4 regions of the Pseudomonas rossensis genome follow, and region 3 is predicted to be linked to each of the others. Evidence: predicted binding sites of a transcription regulator. Region 3 holds the regulator's gene; each other region holds the start of a gene.
The links. Region 3 encodes FliA, which starts transcription of late flagellar genes. Its sites were predicted from a motif close to CTAAAGTTTNNNNNNNNNNNGCCGNTAA; they were not measured.

Region 1: a site for FliA is predicted at 2,194-2,221, ahead of WLY71_RS03415 (methyl-accepting chemotaxis protein). Genes of this name have one in related genera too.
Region 2: a site for FliA is predicted at 2,529-2,556, ahead of WLY71_RS11155 (methyl-accepting chemotaxis protein). Genes of this name have one in related genera too.
Region 4: a site for FliA is predicted at 1,814-1,841, ahead of motA (flagellar motor stator protein MotA). Genes of this name have one in related genera too.

What each region holds. Positions count from the first base shown of each region.
Region 1 covers NZ_JBBWCB010000006.1:12,579-16,299, forward strand. Annotated here, with positions in the region: gene WLY71_RS03410 (potassium/proton antiporter) at 1-289, opposite strand, end outside; gene WLY71_RS03415 (methyl-accepting chemotaxis protein) at 513-2,138, opposite strand; gene WLY71_RS03420 (hypothetical protein) at 2,414-2,644, shown strand; gene WLY71_RS03425 (cell division protein ZapA) at 2,641-2,943, shown strand; partial or broken gene WLY71_RS31240 (HAMP domain-containing protein) at 3,089-3,721, shown strand, end outside.
Region 2 covers NZ_JBBWCB010000031.1:45,702-49,422, forward strand. Annotated here, with positions in the region: gene WLY71_RS11150 (TatD family hydrolase) at 1-279, shown strand, start outside; gene WLY71_RS11155 (methyl-accepting chemotaxis protein) at 410-2,440, opposite strand; gene ampE (regulatory signaling modulator protein AmpE) at 2,727-3,563, opposite strand; gene ampD (1,6-anhydro-N-acetylmuramyl-L-alanine amidase AmpD) at 3,560-3,721, opposite strand, start outside.
Region 3 covers NZ_JBBWCB010000022.1:46,397-50,117, forward strand. Annotated here, with positions in the region: gene flhF (flagellar biosynthesis GTPase FlhF) at 1-529, shown strand, start outside; gene fleN (flagellar synthesis regulator FleN) at 647-1,477, shown strand; gene fliA (RNA polymerase sigma factor FliA) at 1,474-2,214, shown strand; gene WLY71_RS08870 (chemotaxis response regulator CheY) at 2,382-2,753, shown strand; gene WLY71_RS08875 (protein phosphatase CheZ) at 2,784-3,572, shown strand; gene WLY71_RS08880 (chemotaxis protein CheA) at 3,610-3,721, shown strand, end outside.
Region 4 covers NZ_JBBWCB010000006.1:99,345-103,065, forward strand. Annotated here, with positions in the region: gene WLY71_RS03725 (rhodanese-like domain-containing protein) at 1-162, opposite strand, end outside; gene WLY71_RS03730 (HDOD domain-containing protein) at 205-1,743, opposite strand; gene motA (flagellar motor stator protein MotA) at 1,910-2,761, shown strand; gene motB (flagellar motor protein MotB) at 2,765-3,721, shown strand, end outside.

The DNA of each region.
Region 1 (3,721 bases), on a different contig from region 3:
CCGTCGCCAGCGACAGCGCCGGCCATAACGCCACGCGGAAGCTGGAAACCCGGGTGCGCAAGCCGCCGTCGAGCAGGATGACTGCCAGCGCGAGGTTGCCGACCAGATAAGCCGTTGGGTAGTTATCGAAAACAATGCCGGCGCCATCGACGCCGGCCGACATGCCCACCGCGAGGATGATCACCAGAATCGGGATACCGAGGCGCGATGAAAGTGAGCTCACCAGAATGCTTGCACCTACCAGCAACGCGCCGATCAAGAACAGGCTGTTGATGGTCGTCGCATTCAAAGGCAGTACTCCAGAAAGCTGAAAGGCGGGCGCAAACTGACCACGCAGTCTGCGTGCCAGCGATTCTAACCTGTTGAAATGTGATGCTGTCAAAAAGGTTTTGCAGATCAAAAGATCGCAGCCTCGTTTCACTCGACAGCTCCTACAAAGGATCTGCGTAAACCTGTAGGAGCTGTCGAGTGAAACGAGGCTGCGATCTTTTCGGCAGTGATGCGATCTCTGTTTAGAGGCTAAACCGCCCAACCATGTTGTTCAGGTCCAGCGCCAATCGCGACAGCTCATTGCTCGCAGCGCTGGTCTGGTTAGCCCCGGTCGCCGACTGCACCGACAGATCACGAATGTTCACCAGATTGCGGTCCACTTCACGGGCCACCTGTGCCTGCTCTTCGGCAGCACTGGCGATGACCAGGTTGCGTTCGTTGATTTCGACGATTGCGCTATTAATAGTGTCCAGCGACAGGCCTGCACCACGGGCGATGTTCAAGGTCGACTCAGCGCGCTCGGTGCTGTTGCGCATCGAATCCACCGCGTGTTCGGTTCCGCTCTGGATGCTGCCGATCATGCGTTCGATTTCGCTGGTCGACTGCTGGGTGCGATGGGCCAGGGCACGCACCTCGTCCGCTACTACGGCGAAACCACGACCGGCCTCACCGGCACGAGCCGCTTCGATGGCTGCGTTCAATGCCAGCAGGTTGGTCTGGTCAGCCAGGCCGCGAATCACGTCCAGCACTTTACCGATGTCACGAGACTCGTTGGCCAGATCGCCAATCAGGGTCGCGGTGCTCTGCACATCGGCGCTCATGCGTTCGATGGCGCTGACAGTTTCCTGCACCAGGTCACGACCATCACCGGCGGAGGTGGTGGCATTTTTCGAGGCTTCGGACGTGCTGACGGCATTGCGCGCGACTTCTTCCACGGCGCTGGTCATTTCGTTGACAGCGGTGGCGGCCTGTTCGATTTCGTTGTTCTGCTGGGTCAGGCCTCGGGCGCTTTCGTCGGTGACACTGTTGAGCTCTTCAGCGGCGGACGCCAGTTGCGTGGCGGAACCGGAAATCCGTTGCAGGGTGTCGCGCAGCTTGTCCTGCATCTTCGACATGGCCAACAGCAAACGGCCGGCTTCGTCCTCACCGTCTACGGTGATCGGGCGAGTCAGGTTGCCTTCAGCAATTTCTTCGGCAGCGCTCAGGGCATTAGCGATCGGCTTGGTGATGCTGTTGGTCAGCAACCAGGCGAAAAGCAGGGTCAGGCCGCTGGCGATGACCAGCAAAGTGATCACCAGATTGAGAGACGTCGAATATTGCTCACCGGCAAGGGTGTCGGTTGCTTCGATCTGTCGGGTGTTGATCTCAAGCAACTTTGCCAGGGCCGAGTTGACCGCTTCGGAGTTGGAGAGCAATTCGCTGTTGAGCATGGTGCGCAGTTCGTCGACCTGGTTGTTGCGCGACAGCGTCTTCATCCGATCTTCGAGTTGGCGATACTGCGCCAGCAACTGCACGTATTGATCGTAAGCAGCGCGTTCCTGCTGGCCGTCGATCAGCGGTTCGTAGACTCGTTGAGCGTCGCGGATCTGCTGATTACGCAAGTCAAACAGCTCGAAGGTTTTCTGCTGCACGTCCGATTCGCGGTTCACCAGCAAACGGTAAGACAGCACCCGCAGACGCAGTGCCAGCTGAGTGAATTCGTCGAGGCTTTTAATGCTCGGCACACTCATGGAAGCGATGTCTTCACCGGCGCCGCGAATCTTGCTCATCTGGTTCAAGGCAAATACCCCCAAAACCAGCATCAAACCGCCAATCAGGGTGAAGCCGAGGAACGCCCGTGGCGCGATGTTCATATTACGAAGGGACATGGTATTTACCGAAAAGAGCGCATCCGTGCCGCGCTGAGACTGACGTATGGGTGACTTATCGGTCATACGACTGAAGTCTTGAGCCCCTGCGCGTATTTGTCGCACGCCCGCTCGGGCGACGAAGTGCAGGAACCAGATCCGCCAATCACAGTCTTTAAAGTTCGCGAGGAAGGTCGCCCGCCAGCAAAATCAAGGCCTTGCGCCTGGATAACCCTGGCATCCGTGGTGACTTTTCTTTATCGTACGCGCCCTTTGAAAATGCTCGGAAAATCAAAATGTTGGAAGCATCCCTAAGCCAATTGGAACAGCTGGTCAGCGACCTGGTGCAACAGAACCAGACCCTGCTCGGCACTAACCAAACCCTGAGCGCAGAATTGGCCCAGGCCAAGGATGAAAACGAAAGCCTGCAACTGAGCCTGATGGAACAGGAAGAGAAACAAGGTGACACCGCCGCACGCATCCAGGCCCTGGTTGAGCGCGTCAGCGCCGGCCCAGTCAGCGCATGAGTCACGGCGCCGCAGGGGTAAAAGTCGTCTCGATCCTGGGGGAGGACTATTCGATCAAGGCGCCGGCCGGGGAAGAGCAAACCCTGCTGGACGCCGCATTAATGCTGAAGGCTGCCCTGGCCGACACCAAAAAGAAGTACCCGACGCTGATCGGTGACCGCTTGCTGGTGCTGGCGGCGATGAATCTGTGCTCCCAGCAGATCGAAATGCAGAAACAGCACAAGCAGGAACTCGACCGTTACCAAGAGCAAGTCAGCGCCACGGTTGAAGTGATCTCCAAGACGATCAATCAGGCCTGATCGGCTTTGCGCACAACCAAAGAATAAATTGTCGTTTGCGTTGTATACAATCGGCACGGCTGTTGCAGTGTTTCAGCCTCTTATTCTTTGGGGGTGCTCCATGCAGTTCTGGCGACGCAGTATTCAATGGCAGTTGATCCTGAGTATGGGCACCGCCCTGCTGGTCAGTATTCTGATCGTGGTTGGCGTTTATACCCTCGTGGTCAACCGTCTCGCCGAGCGCTATCTGGTCGAACAAGCGCTACCGTCGAGCATCGAAGCGATGCGCAACGACATCGAGCGAATCCTCGTTCAGCCCCTCACCGCCGCCAAGGACATCGCCAGCAATAGCATGGTGCGCGACTGGTTGGCCGGGGGCGAAAACAGCGCCCAGACCGCCACGTTCGTGCAGTATCTGGAAGGCATCCGCGCCGAGCACAAGGCCTTTACCGCGCTGATCGTCGGCACTCCCTCAAGCAATTACTTCACTGAAAAAGGTCTGGACCGGACCCTCAGCCGTTCCAACCCCAAAGACGCCTGGTTCTACTCGTTTCTCGACAGCAATCAGCCGCGCACCCTCAATATCGACAATGACACCGCGACCGGCGAATTGGCGCTGTTCATCGACCTCAAGGTCGAACAGGCCGGCAAAGTCGTGGGCGTCGCCGGGCTTGGCCTGAGCATGAAAGAGCTGTCGGAGCTGATCCACAATTTCAACTTCGGTGAGCGCGGCAAGGTCTATCTCGTGCGTTCCGACGGTTTGATCCAGGTTCATCCCGAAGCGCAATTCAGCGGCAAA
Region 2 (3,721 bases), on a different contig from region 3:
CGCGAATACATCAAGCTCGGTTTCAAACTGGGCCTGGGCGGAGCCGCGACCTGGCCTCAGGCCCTGCGCATGCATCGTGTGCTGGCCGAATTGCCGCTTGAATCGGTGGTACTGGAAACCGACTCTCCGGACATGGCGCCCGCCATGTTCCCCGGCCAACGCAACAGCCCGGCCCATCTTCCGGCGATATGCTCGGCATTGGCCGGGATCATGGCGATCAGCCCTGAGCAATTGGCCGCCGCCAGCACTGCCAATGCCTGTGAGTTATTCAACTGGTAGTCAGTCGCCGCACACATCCCCTGTGGGAGCGAGCTTGCTCGCGATAGCGGCGTGTCAGGCGACATCAATGTCGAATGTTAGACAGCCATCGCGAGCAAGCTCGCTCCCACAGGTGAACCGGTTCCAGGCATTAAACCCGGAACGCGCTGATCAGTTGCTTGAGCTCCACCACCTGAGCCGACAATGCGCGACTGGCATCCTCGGTCTGGTGCGCCCCTTCGGCGGTGCGTTCACCCGCGCGGTTGATCTCGACAATATTCTGGTCGATGTCATGGGCCACGGCGGTCTGCTGCTCTACTGCGGCGGCGATTTGCTGGTTCTGATCGACGATCATGCCGACGGCGCCGAGGATGTTCTCCAGCGCTTGCTGAACCTTTTCCGACTGCCCCACGGTACCGTTGGCCATCTGATGACTGGTACCCATGGCCTTCACCGCAGCGCCGACACCGCTGTGCAGCTTGGCGATCATTTGCTCGATTTCTTCGGTCGATTGCTGGGTACGTTTGGCCAGGGTCCGGACCTCGTCAGCCACCACCGCAAAACCACGGCCCTGCTCACCAGCCCGAGCGGCTTCGATGGCCGCGTTGAGGGCCAAGAGGTTGGTTTGTTCGGCGATGCTCTTGATCACCTCCAGCACACGGCTGATGGACTGGCTGTCGCTGGCCAGTTGATTGATCACCAGCACCGACTGGTCGATCTCACTGGCCAGTGCAGCGATGCTGCCCTGCTGGGATTCCACCAGCCCGCGACCGCTGATGGTCTCATCGTTGACGCTATGAGCGCTGCTGACCGCTGCCGCGGCACTGCGTGCAACCTCAAGGGACGTGGCGGACATCTGGTTCATGGCCGTGGCGACCTGCTCGATCTGCGTGCGCTGCCCCGCCACCGCCTGGTTGCTCTGGGCGGAAACGTTCTCCACCTGCCCGGCCTGGCGCTCGACCTCACTGACGGTCTGGCCGACCCGCTCGATCAGGTCGTGGATTTTCTTCACGGTGCCGTTGAACACCTCGCCCAACTCGCCCAGTTCATCGCGGCTGTTGGCGCTGAAGGTCACCGTCATGTCGCCGGCCGCGACCTTGTCCATCACCGCGCCAAGACGCTTGAGGGTGGTGCGGGTCGAGGCGTAGAAGCCGCCGTAAAGGTAAAAAATCAGCACAAACACCACCGACAACGCCACGGCCTGCAAGATCATGTGGTTGCGGTTCTGCTCCAGTCGCTGTTGCAACTGGGTGCCGAGAAACTTCAGGGTGGCTTCATTGAGTTGGTAGGTCTGGTCCATCAGGCCCGTGACCTGATCGTAAAAGCCCTGCCACGGCGCATCCAGCGTGTCGGCCATCACTACCTGCTCTTCGAACAGTTCACTGGCCTTTTTCAACGATGCCTTGCTGTTATCGGCCTGAGCGGCCAGGGTTTCCCGTGCCGCTTTGCTGGAGCCCAGCGCGTCCTGCAACTTCAGGGCATATTCGGCCTGTAGTTTTTCGATCTGCGCCAGCAACTCGTCAAAACGGGTACTCGATGCTGAGTTGAGAAAGCCCTGCCCCAACGAAAAAGAGCCCATCGCCCGACCTTCACCCAGAAGCTGGGTCACGGGCGGGGTGACATTGGTAATAAGTTCGCTCAGCTGGCGCATGTCGCTCTGGGTGTCGCGGCTGAGGCCGGCCTGACTGGCGATGATCTGGCTGAAAATTTGCGCGTTGCCGAGCAACTTGCCGATCATCGCGCTTTTGCTTTGCAGGGAGTTTTCCGCTTGCTGGGCCTTGAGCGCGGCGATCATTTCATCGCGCTTGCCATCGAAAACCATGATTTGCTCGGGGTCAGCGGTCATCGCTGTCAGCCCTTGCAAACGGGTCAGCACATTTTGCCCCAGGGTACTGATCTGCGACTCGACATTGCCGGCCTTGCCGGACTGACCGAGGGTGACGTTGATCTGCACCAGGTTGTTCAGGGTTTCCAGATCGCGCCGTAACGTCAGGCTGCTGCCCAGTAGGTCAAGGCTCTGCAGCTCGACCCGGGTGCCCTGGAATTCTCGATAGGAATCGCGCACCAGATAGAAGTTGGTCACCAGCATCGGCACAAGGAACAGCACGCTGATCAGGCTGAACTTCATGCCAAAGCTCAGGCGATTCATCAGCGCGACGGCGGGATAGAGCAAGCTCTTCACTGGAAGTCTCCCTTTGATTTCTTATTTTTATTGGCAGGCGCGGGTCGAGAGCAGATAGCCACTATTCGGCGCTGTCTCTGTATAGCTTAAATCGGCGGGAGGTTTTGTAACTTAAGGTTAACGGCGAGATGCACGCGGACTGGTAGCAGCTGCCGAAGGCTGCGTCAGGCTGCGCAGCAGTCGCCAACTCAGACACCGCGGTTTGGCTGACTCACCGCGTGATCAGGATTTACGACTGCTGCGCAGCCGGACGCAGGCTGCGCCAGCTGCTACAGGATTGGTGTACTCAGGGAAGGACGGTCCACAACGCAAAACCGGCGTACCAGAGCACTGCCGCGCGCAGCAGCAGTTCCCAGATCCGGTCCAGGCTGTTGATGCCGTCAGGCCCGACCACCGGTGCCGGGATTTCACCCGCCACCAGCCCGACCTTCTCGATCAATTGGGCGGCGCTGATGTTCCAGTTCAGTAGCTCATGCAACATCACTCGGCTGACCGCGACAAAGTTGCCGACCAACGCAAAACTCGCCGCCAGCAGACGCACCGGCACCCAGTCGAACGCATGACGCAGTTTTACGGCGCGCTCGACTACGGCCGGGTTCTGCCCGTGTTCTTCGACCAGGGCCAGCAGTCGATAGCTCAGGGCCGCGACCGGCCCCAGCAGGAAGTACCAGAAAATCACCGCGAAAAAGCTCTGATAAGCCTCCCACAGCAGATGCCCTTCGACCCGTTCCAGCAGTTGTTCGCCGCTATCGGCGCAGATACCCACATCGCGGTCCGCTACATGAGCGGCGGCTTGCAGGTCTTCCCGGCGCCAGGCATCGCGAAACGGCCCGAGACCGGCCAGCAGATCACCGCGGCCGAGACTGTAAATCACCACCAGCAGGTGCACCGGCAACGCCAGCAGACCGTAAGCCACCGGGTCCAGTACCAGTAGCAGCAAACCCAGCAGTGCCACTGGCAACAACACCAGTATCACCAAGATCAGCCACGGACTTTTCGCCAGACGCGGACTGACCTCAAGCTTGTTCAGCTCGCGAATCCATCCACCATCGCGCTGAACCCGATGACGCAGGGCCGAGAACTTCTCGATCCAGACCGCCAACAGCAACACCAGAAAACTCATTGTTGTTCCTCTTTTGCCAGGGCCGCCCGATAGCGTGCCCAGTCGAACGCAGGCCCAGGATCGGTTTTACGCCCGGGTGCGATGTCGCTATGCCCACAAATGCGCTGTGCGGTGATGGCCGTGAACGCGCTTTGCAGCTGCCGGGTCAGGGTCGTCAA
Region 3 (3,721 bases):
TCAGGAACAACTCAAGACGTTGGGCCGGATCCTCAATGTGTCGGTGACGCATGTCGATCCGGGTCAGTCGCTGGTACAGGCGCTGGAGCCGTTGCTGCGCAAACGCGTGGTGCTGATCGATACCGCGGGCCTTCAGGCCAGCGATCCGGCACTGCGCATGCAGCTCGAAAGCCTGGCCGGTCGTGGCATCAAATCGAAAAATTATCTGGTTTTGGCAACCACCAGCCAGAAACAGGTTCTAACGGCCGCTTATCACAGTTACAAGCGTTGTGGGCTCGCTGGCTGCATCCTGACTAAACTGGATGAAACGGCAAGTCTGGGCGAGGTGTTGAGCCTGGCCATCAGTCATGAATTACCGGTGGCCTACCTGACCGATGGCCCGCGGATTCCGGATGATTTGCATCTGCCGCGTCGTCATCAGTTAGTCAGTCGCGCCGTCAGCGTGCAAATGCAAGAAGAACCCAGCGAAGAAGCCATGGCTGACATGTTCGCTGATATTTACCACAGCCCGACCAAGCAGGTCGGCTGAGGTATTAAATGAACAGTTTTTGTACCTACATCGATGGTCTGCCATGCATTGTTCAGTTAGTGAACGCGCAGCCAGTAATGTGGCCTCCGTCTAAGTAAGACAAGGTAAAGAAAATTCATGGGCAGCATGCATCCCGTACAGGTGATCGCGGTGACCGGCGGCAAAGGTGGCGTCGGGAAGACTAACGTGTCAGTGAACTTGTCCCTGGCTCTAGCTGAGCTCGGCCGGCGCGTCATGCTGCTGGACGCCGATCTGGGGCTGGCGAACGTCGACGTCCTGCTGGGACTGACACCCAAACGTACTTTGGCCGACGTGATCGAAGGCCGCTGCGAGCTGCGCGACGTACTGTTGCAAGGCCCTGGCGGCATCCGCATCGTCCCGGCCGCGTCCGGCACACAGAGCATGGTTCATTTGAGCCCGGCTCAACACGCCGGCCTGATCCAGGCGTTCAGCGATATCGGCGACAACCTCGACGTGCTGGTGATCGACACCGCTGCGGGCATTGGTGACTCGGTAGTCAGTTTCGTTCGCGCAGCGCAAGAAGTCTTGCTGGTGGTCTGCGACGAACCGACCTCGATCACAGATGCCTACGCACTGATCAAACTGCTGAACCGCGATTACGGCATGAACCGCTTCCGCGTCCTGGCCAACATGGCCCAGAGCCCGCAAGAAGGTCGCAACCTGTTCGCCAAGTTGACCAAGGTCACGGATCGCTTCCTCGACGTCGCCTTACAATACGTCGGCGCGGTGCCTTACGACGAAAGTGTGCGCAAGGCTGTGCAGAAGCAGCGCGCCGTTTACGAAGCCTTCCCGCGGTCCAAGTGTTCACTGGCGTTCAAGGCGATTGCACAGAAGGTCGATACCTGGCCGCTGCCTGCGAACCCGCGTGGGCACCTGGAGTTTTTCGTCGAGCGCCTCGTGCAACAAACCGCAGGACCTGTGCTATGACAGCCAGTGGCTACAACCTCTACAAGAAGTCGGCACGTGACGCGCAGTACGAGCTGATCGAGCGTTACGCGCCACTGGTTAAACGCATTGCCTACCACTTGCTGGCGCGTCTGCCAGCCAGTGTTCAGGTTGAAGATCTGATCCAGGCCGGGATGATCGGCCTGCTTGAAGTGTCGACCAAATACGACGCCAGCAAAGGCGCGAGTTTCGAGACGTACGCGGGCATACGAATCCGTGGCGCGATGCTCGACGAAGTACGCAAGGGGGACTGGGCGCCACGTTCGGTCCACCGCAATACCCGGATGGTCAGCGACGCAATTCGCTCTATTGAAGCTAAAACCGGCCGTGACGCTAAAGATCACGAGGTTGCGGCCGAACTCCAATTGAGTCTCGACGATTATTACGGGATTTTGAACGACACCCTGGGCAGCCGCTTGTTCAGTTTCGACGATCTGTTGCAGGACGGCGAACACGAAGGGCTGCACGAGGATGGCGCCAGTGCTCATCTCGAGCCGTCACGCGATCTGGAAGATGAACGCTTCCAGGCGGCGCTGGCGGACGCGATTGCCAATTTGCCGGAGCGTGAGCGACTGGTGTTGGCGCTGTACTACGACGAAGAGTTGAATCTCAAGGAAATCGGTGAGGTCCTGGGGGTCAGCGAATCTCGGGTCAGCCAGTTACACAGCCAGTGCGCGGCCCGTTTGCGGGGGCGTTTGGGGGAGTGGCGAGCGCGCTGAAGGCAGTGTGGGGACACTGCGAACGCGGCGGGTGGGGTGTTGAACCGTACCGGTCCCGATCTGTTGTGCTCCAGACAGTCATTGAGTGCTTTGCCGGATTGATTGAAATGGCGCGTCCAGGTGCTGGGCGCGTTTAAGACTGCTTGGAGGTCGAATTGGACAAGAACATGAAAATCCTCATCGTTGATGACTTCTCAACGATGCGGCGGATCATTAAAAACCTGTTGCGTGACCTTGGGTTCACCAACACGGTCGAGGCCGACGATGGCACTACTGCCATTCCGGTTCTCAACAGCGGCAGCATCGACTTTCTGGTAACAGACTGGAACATGCCTGGCATGACCGGTATCGACCTGCTGCGCCACGTGCGTGCCGATGAAAAGCTCAAGCACCTGCCGGTGCTGATGGTGACCGCTGAAGCCAAGCGCGAGCAGATCATCGAGGCAGCCCAGGCCGGTGTTAACGGCTATGTGGTCAAGCCCTTCACGGCCCAGGCGTTAAAAGAAAAAATCGAGAAGATTTTCGAACGCATCGGTTGATGTGCGAAGCCACTGCGCCACGGGGGAGCTATGGAGCATAACGAGTCTTCACAGGGCGATTTCGAATCGACTCTGAAAAAACACGCGGTCGAACTGGTCGAAAGCCTTGAAAAAGGCAGGTTCGGCGACGCTGTGCAACTGATCCATGAGCTCAATCAGACCCGTGACCGTGGCCTGTATCAGGAAGTGGGCAAGCTCACTCGCGAGCTGCATAGCGCGATCGTCAATTTCCAGATTGACCCGCACATGCCGCAAGCCGAGGAAGTCTCGCAGATCACGGATGCCACCGAGCGTCTGGGTTATGTGGTCAAGCTGACCGAGGCTGCTGCCAACCGCACCATGGACCTGGTGGAAAACGCCACGCCGCTGGTCAACGGCCTGAGCAACGAAGCCCAGGCCTTGAGCACCGACTGGGGACGGTTCATGCGTCGCGAAGTCGGGGCTGAAGAGTTCCGCGAGTTGGCTCGGCGAGTCGACGGTTTCCTGACACGCAGCAGCGAAGACAATCGCGTTGTGTCGAGCAACCTCAACGACATTCTGCTCGCTCAGGATTACCAGGACCTCACCGGTCAGGTGATCAAGCGTGTGACCCAATTGGTCACCGAAGTTGAAAGCAACCTGCTCAAGCTCGTGCTTATGGCCAGTCAGGTGGACCGCTTTGCGGGCATCGAACATGACCGTGAAGCGATGCTGGCAGAAAAAGATCCGCAAAAACATCTCTCTCAGGGTGAAGGTCCGCAGATTCATGCCGATAAAAGAGAAGACGTTGTGTCCGGTCAGGACGATGTGGACGATTTGCTATCCAGTCTTGGATTTTAGGTTTTTAGGTTTTTAGACCTTTAGGAGCACCCCCTTAATGAGCTTCGGCGCCGATGAAGAGATCCTTCAGGATTTCCTGGTTGAGGCCGGCGAGATTCTAGAGCAACTGTCCGAACAGCTGGTCGAGCTTGAAAGCCGACCTGATGATG
Region 4 (3,721 bases), on a different contig from region 3:
GAGTTGCGTGCGTTTCGGATCGACAAAGCGCGCACCGGGGATATGCCCTTCGGCATAGCGGGCGCTGCTGGTCAGGTCCACCAGAATCAGTTCGCGGGCGTCGAGACGAGGGAGCAAGTCGCTCGGCTCGATCACCAGCGGCAAGCCAGAGAAGTCAGACATGTGAGGTCTCCAGAGCACAAAAGGGAGGATTGTATAGCAGCGTCATTGGCCGCGGTGACTAAAGCTGTGCAGGGCTTTCTCGATGCACTGCGCGGTTTTGCCGAAGGCTTGCACGGTGATTTCCGAAAACGGCCCGCCGCCCTGATCCGCCACCACAATCATGATCACCCGACCATTATTGACCAGTGAGCGCAACAGTAAGTGTTCGCCGCCGAACTGTGAGCGCAGGCTGGCCGGCAACAGAGCGGAAAATTGTGCGTTGTTGGCCGGTGTCAGGCGCACCTGGGCCTGTTGCGAGAGCAGGCGTTGCAGCACGGTGCTCTGGCTGACGACGAAGTTCAGACCGGCCACTTCTTTTGGCAGCCCGGCCGTCTGGTGCACCCGCAGATTGTCATGAGTGCGGTCGGCCATCAGGATCATCACCCGACGCATGCCGCACGCGACCAAAGCGTCCCGGGCAGACGTGGTCAAGTGCATGGCATTGGTGAAGCGGCTGGGCTCGACCAGCAACTCGGCACACTGTCTGCGCCATTTCGCCAGGTCTTCGGCAGTCGGCGCCGGGGCCGGCAGCAAGCCTGCGTGCACGCGGTTCATACCCCACGGCCAGATCAGTGAAACGGCCGGGTGCCAAAGGTCTGGCATGGCGTGATGGCGGGCGCTGTTGGCGGCCTGTTGGTGCAACTGCTGGTGCACTTCGTCCATTGGCATTTGCAGGTAAAGGCTGGTCAGGTACTGCCAGCGTTCATTGTGCGGACTGTCCCAGGCCTGTTGCGCCGACAGCGCCAGACCGTTGGCCAGCAGCACCGTATTGGCCGGTTGATTGAGCCAGCGGCGCAGGGTCGGATCGTCATCGAGGCGGTTCTGCTGGCGCAATGGATGATCGCTGTCGCGCGCGATGCGCAGCACTTTCACCAGCTCACGTTGCTCGTTGAGCAGCAGCCGATAACCCTGCTGCACCCAGATCGGCAGGCGCCAGATGTCCACGAGCGCCAGGCAGATGTCCAGCAGGCGCGCGCCGAACAATTGCTTTTCAACTTTGCGTGCCGACTCGCCTTTATGCATGACCCGCAGCTCCCACTCTTCGAGCAACTGCGGATGAGTCAATGCCATCGGCCAGAGCGGCGAGAGAAACAGCAGGCTGCCCCAGTGAATGTCCTGCCACAGCCGCGCGAGGCGACTGGCGAAAAAACCGTTGGCCTGTTGGGTCGCGTGCTGGCTGATCAGCTGCAGTTGGCGCAGGGCCACCGGAATTTCTAACTGAGGTTCGGCGGGCAGGCGGGCGAGCAGTTCTTCGGTGCGCTTCAAACCGAGGCGATTGATCGCCACCTCAAGGTTTTCCGCAGGCTCGGTCATGCTGCCATGGGTGTGGCGATTGGCTTCGCGAATCACGCTCAAGGCCAGCGCCGGGCTGTCCTGTATCAGTTCGGCGATATCGCGCAAGGAGCTGCGACTGTTGGCGATGGCCTTGCAGACACGGTCATGACTGACTTGCGGAACCGGCAGGCGCACGCCATCGAGAAGCTTGACCCAGCCTTCGAGAGTGGTCGGTTTTGGAGTTGGAACGTTCGTTTCGTTAGCCATGGTTGGACGCGATCATCGTCTGCATTACCTATGCCCGGAGCGGGCCAAATTGGCTTTTCGCCTGAACTGGCTATAGTCTGGCGCAGTTTTGCCGATAAGTAGAAGAAGAGATTTTTTAACTTCCGAATATGACCTTGAACCCGACTCAGTAAGTGCTCTCCTACCTATGGCTAAAATTATCGGCATCATCGTCGTATTCGCGAGCGTGCTCGGCGGATACGTGCTTTCCCACGGCAAGATTGCCGCCCTGATTCAGCCCTTCGAGGTGTTGATTATCGGTGGCGCGGCCCTCGGCGCATTTCTGCAGGCCAACCCCAGTTACATGACCATGCACGTACTCAAGAAATCCTTGGGCATGTTCACTTCGCGTTTCAACCACACGTTCTATCTGGAAGTGCTGGGTCTGATCTACGAGATCCTCAACAAGAGCCGCCGCGAAGGCATGATGGCCATCGAAGGCGACATCGAAGATGCCTCCGCGAGCCCGATCTTCGCCAAGTATCCGTCCGTGCTCAAAGACGAGCGCATGACCGCGTTCATTTGCGATTACCTGCGCATCATGTCCTCCGGCAACATGGCTCCCCATGAGCTTGAAGGCCTGTTCGACATGGAACTCTACAGCCTCAAGGAAGACCTGGAACACCCTGCGCACGCGGTGAACGGTATTGCCGACGCCATGCCTGGTTTCGGTATCGTCGCGGCCGTACTCGGTATCGTGGTGACCATGGCTTCCCTGGGTGAGGGCGATCAGAAGTCCATCGGCCTGCACGTTGGTGCGGCCCTCGTCGGTACCTTCTTCGGTATTCTCGCGGCATACGGCTTCTTCGGCCCATTGGCCACTTCCCTGGGCCACGATGCCAAGGAAGAACTGAACGTCTACGAAGCCATCAAGGCCTCGCTGGTCGCTTCGGCTTCCGGTATGCCGCCATCGCTGGCGGTAGAGTTCGGTCGTAAAGTTCTGTACCCGGCGCACCGTCCTAGCTTTGCTGAGCTGGAACAAGCGGTTCGCGGTCGTTAAGTCATGGAAAATAACCAGCCGATAATCATCAAGCGCGTCAAGCGCATCGCCGGCGGGCATCACGGGGGCGCCTGGAAAATCGCCTTTGCGGACTTCGCGACGGCGATGATGGCGTTCTTCCTGGTGCTGTGGCTGCTGTCCACCGCAACGCCTGAACAGAAGATCGCCATCGCCGGTTACTTCAAGGACCCGGTCGGCTTTTCCGAAAGCGGCACGCCGTACATCATCGACCTGGGCGGCTCGCCGACCCTGGCGCCGGAGAACACCCTCAACCCCGAGGTGAAATCCCAGCCGCAGCCAGACAAGGTGACCATCGACGCCGAGCAGGTTGAAGGCATGGCCGAGCAGGTCGAGAAGGAACGTCTCGAGCTGTTGCTGCAAGAACTGCAAAACAAGGTCGAAGAGAACCCGCAACTCAAGAAATTCAAAGACCAGATCCTGTTCGAGATCACGCCGGACGGTTTGCGCATCCAGATCGTGGACGCCGAAAACCGGCCGATGTTCGACTCCGGCAGTGCCCGTCTGAAGCCGTACTTCGAAGACATCCTGCTGGCCATGGCCGACACCATCAAAGCGGTGCCGAACAAGATCAGTATCAGCGGCCACACCGATGCCAAGCCGTACACGGGCACCGGTGACTTTGGTAACTGGGAGCTTTCGGCCAACCGTGCCAACGCGGCACGTCGTGCGCTGATCGCTGGCAGCTATCCGGATGCACAGGTGGCGCGGGTTGTCGGTTATGCCTCGTCAGCACTGTTCGATCGCGAGAACCCGTTCAACCCGGTCAACCGCCGTATCGACATCGTGGTGCTGACCAAGAAAGCCCAGCGTGCCATCGAAGGTTCGCAAGGTGCGGAACCGGCTCCAGAACCAACGCCGACGCAAGGGCAGGGCGGCCCGGGCGAAGTGCCCGCCACACCAGCCGACCCGAACGCGTTGCCGGCAGATAAAGAGCCGTTG